2 regions of the Streptomyces sp. IBSBF 3136 genome follow, and region 2 is predicted to be linked to the other one. Evidence: riboswitches for the same ligand, from Rfam matches in the RefSeq annotation. Region 2 holds a riboswitch; the other holds the start of a gene.
What was found. Region 2 has a riboswitch for glycine ahead of gcvT (glycine cleavage system aminomethyltransferase GcvT). Riboswitches for the same ligand answer to the same signal wherever they lie in the genome.

Region 1: linked by a shared signal. The riboswitch ahead of gcvP (aminomethyl-transferring glycine dehydrogenase) and the one ahead of gcvT (glycine cleavage system aminomethyltransferase GcvT) in region 2 are both predicted to bind glycine.

Annotation. Positions count from the first base shown of each region.
Region 1 covers NZ_JAJSZC010000059.1:23,787-26,239, reverse strand. The annotation lists partial or broken gene V7E45_RS15475 (DNA polymerase IV) at 1-253, shown strand, start outside; gene V7E45_RS15470 (PRC-barrel domain-containing protein) at 175-546, opposite strand; glycine riboswitch at 666-760, shown strand; gene gcvP (aminomethyl-transferring glycine dehydrogenase) at 935-2,453, shown strand, end outside.
Region 2 covers NZ_JAJSZC010000017.1:1,858-4,310, reverse strand. The annotation lists gene V7E45_RS05955 (enhanced serine sensitivity protein SseB) at 1-108, opposite strand, end outside; gene V7E45_RS05950 (AAA family ATPase) at 183-857, opposite strand; glycine riboswitch at 1,030-1,127, shown strand; glycine riboswitch at 1,128-1,242, shown strand; gene gcvT (glycine cleavage system aminomethyltransferase GcvT) at 1,317-2,435, shown strand.

The DNA.
Region 1 (2,453 bases), on a different contig from region 2:
CTGGGTGCAGGGCAGCGGCCTGGGCCGGGTGACCGTGCGCTTCGAGACGCCTCTGTCGGAGCCGGGGAGGGTGCGGACGTTCCGGGTGGAGGAGCCCGCGCTGGAGCCGGCCGATCCGCTGCCGCTGGTGCCGGACGCGGACCCGCTGCCGCGGGTTTCGCCGTGAGGGGTGGCTCAGGTCTCCTCCGTGCCCGCCAGCTTGCCGAAGTCGTGGTCGGGGAACGCGCGGGGCGGGATCACATCGAGACCGTAGTGGTGGTAGAGCTGCAGTTCCTGTTCGGGGGAGAGGTGGCGGCCGACGCCGAAGTCGGGAGCGTCCTTGATGAGCGAGCGGTCGAAGGGGACCTGGAGGGCACCTTCCACCAGTTCGCTGGGCTCGAGGGGCACGAAGGCGTCCCGGGAGAACAGGCCGGTGCGTATGGCCGCCCACTCCGGCACGCCCGTCGCGTCGTCGAGGTACACCTCGTCGATGGTGCCGATCTTGGTGCCATTGCGGTCGAACGCCTTGCGGCCGATCAGGTTGCGCGGATCGATGTCGGTCTGCACGGTCCCTCTCCCTCCAGCTGGTCGCAACTCATCCGTAAGCACAACAAAAGAGCACATTCGGGGAGGCGGCCACTCGAGGGCTCGGGCGTTGACCTCGCTGGTACGCTGACAGCGGCTGCTGACCCCGTGCGGGAGAGTCCTCCGACCACCTCGGAGGCGCCGAAGGAGCAAATCCTCCCCGGAATCTCTCAGGCTCACGTACCGCACGGACGAGGTCACTCTGGAAAGCAGAGCGGATGTCGCCGGCGTCCGCTCTCACCGACGGTGAAAGCCGGGCGCTTCGGGCGCCCGGTGAAGCTCTCAGGTTGAGATGACAGAGGGGGAGGCCGTCGGGACACCCGCGCCGTGGTGTCCCTCGAAGGTCGTGTCAGACCAGGAGGCCTCCGCAATGACCGCCCATCGCATTCCGCTCTCCGAGCTCGAAGCGGGCATCCCCTTCGAGCAGCGCCACATCGGGCCCGACCAGGAGGCGCGGGCCAAGATGCTCGCGCACGTCGGCTACGGCTCCCTCGACGAGCTGACCGCCGCCGCCGTTCCGGATGTGATCAAGAACGCCGACGCCCTGGACCTGCCGGGCGCCCGCACCGAGGCCGAGGTCCTCGCCGAGCTCCGCTCGCTGGCCGACCGCAACCAGGTCCTGGGTTCCATGATCGGGCTCGGATACTACGGGACCTTCACCCCGCCGGTCGTGCTGCGCAACGTCATGGAGAACCCCGCCTGGTACACGGCCTACACGCCGTACCAGCCGGAGATCTCGCAGGGCCGCCTGGAGGCCCTGCTGAACTTCCAGACGATGGTCGCCGAGCTGACCGGCCTGCCGACCTCCGGCGCCTCCCTCCTGGACGAGGGCACCGCCGCCGCCGAGGCGATGTCGCTGTCCCGGCGCATGGGCAAGAACAAGAAGGGCCTGTTCCTGGTCGACGCGGACGCCCTGCCGCAGACCATCGCCGTCATCGAGACGCGCGCCGAGCCGACCGGCGTGGAGGTGGTCGTCGCCGACCTCACCGACGGCATCCCGGCCGACATCGCCGCGCGCGAGATCAACGGCGTGCTGGTCCAGTACCCGGGCGCCTCCGGTGCCGTGCGCGACCTCAAGCCGGTCATCGAGCAGGCGCACGGACTGGGCGCGCTCGTCACCGTCGCCGCCGACCTGCTCGCGCTCACCTTGCTGACCTCCCCGGGTGAGCTGGGCGCCGACATCGCCATCGGCACGACCCAGCGCTTCGGCGTACCCATGGGCTTCGGCGGGCCGCACGCGGGCTACATGGCGGTGCGCGAGAAGTTCGCGCGCAGCCTGCCCGGCCGTCTCGTGGGCGTGTCCGTGGACGCCGACGGCCACAGGGCCTACCGCCTCGCGCTGCAGACCCGTGAGCAGCACATCCGCCGTGAGAAGGCCACCAGCAACATCTGTACCGCGCAGGTGCTGCTCGCCGTCATGGCCGGCATGTACGCCGTCTACCACGGTCCCGAGGGCCTCAGGACCATCGCCCGCCGCACCCACCGCTACGCCACGGTCCTCGCCGAGGGTCTGCGGGCCGGCGGTGTCGAGATCGTCCACGGCGCCTACTTCGACACGCTCACCGCCCGCGTCCCGGGCCGGGCCGCCGAGGTCGTCGCCGCCGCCCGCGCCGGCGGCGTCAACCTGCGCGCGGTCGACGCGGACCAGGTCTCGCTGGCCTGCGACGAGACGACCAACCGGGCCCAGCTCGCCGCCGTCTTCGCCGCCTTCGGCGTCGAGGGGGACATCGAGGCCCTGGACGCGGCCGCCGAGGAGGCGCTGCCCGAGGCGCTGCTGCGCACCGACGACTACCTGGCCCACCCGGTCTTCCACGAGCACCGCTCGGAGACCGCGATGCTGCGCTACCTGCGCAGGCTCGCCGACCGCGACTACGCGCTCGACCGCGGCA
Region 2 (2,453 bases):
GAGGGAGGCCGAGAGCACCTCCTCCAGCTCGTTGCCGGGCCAACCGCCGTGCGGGTGGGGGTGCGCCTGTGCCGGGAAGTCCGCGGGAATGTCCGCCGGGAAGTCCATCTGCCTACCGCCTGCTGGGAACCGTGCCTGTGGAGCAGAAGGCTAGCGGGTGCCTGTGACAGGCCCCGGCCCGATCAGCCGGTGAAGTCGATGCGCTGCAGGGCGTCCACCGCGGCCCGGTCGAGCAGCACCGCCGAGCCGCAGCCCGCGGGCGGTTCGCCGCGTTCCACCGCGCGCAGCAGCCGTGCGGTCGTGCGCCGGTGCCGGCGGAAGGCGTACCGGGACACCGCGCGGCCGCGCTCGCGCTGCCCGTCCTCGGCCGTCCGGGCCGTCACGTCGAGCAGGACCAGGTGCAGGGTGCCGCCCCGGCGGCGGGCCTCCCGGGCGAGCCAGGCACGCACCCAGGACTGGGTGCCGCAGTCGTGCACCACGAGGCCCGTGCCGGTGCGCAGGGCGCGCCTCAGCCCCGTGTAGTGCGCGAGGCGGACCAAGGGGCGGTAAAGCGCGTAGGGCAGGAAGCGGGGCATCCGGGTGTCCCAGCGGTCCCGGGTGTCCTGGGAGTCGACGCGCGGCCCGGGGACCGCGCGGCGCATCAGGGTGGACTTGCCGCTGCCCGGCAGGCCGGTGACCACCACCACGTCACGCGGCCCGAAGAGCAGGGCGCGCGGGCCGTGGCCGGCGCGCTCGCGCAGGTCGCGCACGGCGGCGGCGGGGCGCCCCGCGCGGTGTTCGAGGGCCGGGGCGGAGGGCTGTCCCGGCACCGCGACGCCCGCGGTGGTGACGTAGGCCGTGGTCCTGTTCACCGTCATCGTCCTCCCCTGGGGCTCGACAGATCCCCTGCCCCGCGACGTTAAAGAGAAGGTAATGGTTCGGGCCCTGCGGTTCGGTACGCGTACTGCCACAGGTCGGTCACAGATGCGGGCCCTGACGGGCGGGGGCGTGGCGTGCAATGATGTGCCCGCCAACTGCATACCGGCCGTTTGAATCCGCGCGGGAGAGTTCCCAGCCTCGTTCGCTGGGACGCCGAAGGAGCAAGTCCCTCCCTTGAATCTCTCAGGCACCGTTACCGCGTGGGCGAGGCACATCTGAAAAGCGGGCCGCTGCGACAGTGGCTCCACCCAAGGTGCAAGCCGTGACCGACCCCTCGCGGGGATCATGGCGAACCTCTCAGGTTCCGATGACAGATGGGGAGGAACGACCTCGCCCTCCCCCGCGCTCGGCTGCGTTCGCGTGGGGGGACCCCATCCGCCCCGGGAGACGACCGACCGATGAGCAGTACCGAACTCCGTCACACCGCGCTGGACGCCCTCCACCGCTCGCTCGGTGCGACGATGACCGACTTCGCGGGCTGGGACATGCCCCTGCGCTACGGCTCGGAACGCGACGAGCACCTGGCCGTGCGCACCAAGGCGGGTCTCTTCGACCTCTCCCACATGGGCGAGATCACGGTGACCGGCGCCGGCGCCGCCGCCCTGCTGAACCACGCCCTCGTCGGCAACATCGCCTCCGTCGGCGTCGGGCGGGCCCGCTACACCATGATCTGCCAGGCCGACGGCGGCATCCTGGACGACCTGATCGTCTACCGGCTCGCCGAGACCGAGTACATGGTCGTGGCCAACGCCTCCAACGCCCAGGTGGTGCTGGACGCGCTGACCGAGCGCGCCGAGGGCTTCGACGCCGAGGTGCGCGACGACCGGGACGCCTACGCGCTGATCGCGGTCCAGGGCCCGGAGTCCCCCGGCATCCTGAAGTCGCTCACGGACGCCGACCTGGACGGCCTGAAGTACTACGCGGGCCTGCCGGGCACCGTCGCGGGCGTCCCCGCGCTGATCGCCCGTACCGGCTACACCGGCGAGGACGGCTTCGAGCTGTTCGTGAAGCCCGAGCACGCGGTCGAGCTGTGGCAGGCGCTGACCAAGGCCGGCGAGGGCGCCGGCCTGGTGCCGTGCGGCCTGTCCTGCCGGGACACGCTGCGCCTGGAGGCGGGCATGCCGCTGTACGGGCACGAGCTGACCACCGCGCTGACGCCGTTCGACGCCGGCCTCGGCCGGGTGGTGAAGTTCGAGAAGGAGGGCGACTTCGTGGGCCGCGAGGCGCTGGCCGAGGCCGCCGCCAGAGCCGAGCAGAACCCGCCGCGCGTCCTGGTCGGCCTGGTCGCCGAGGGCCGCCGTGTGCCGCGGGCCGGGTTCGCCGTCGTCGCGGGCGGCGAGGTGATCGGCGAGGTCACCTCCGGCGCCCCCTCCCCCACCCTGGGCAAGCCGATCGCCATCGCGTACGTCGACGCGGCGCACGCGGCGCCGGGCACCGAGGGCGTCGGCGTGGACATCCGCGGCAGCCACGAGCCCTTCGAGGTCGTGGCACTGCCGTTCTACAAGCGCCAGAAGTAGACACTGGGCGCGGTCCGT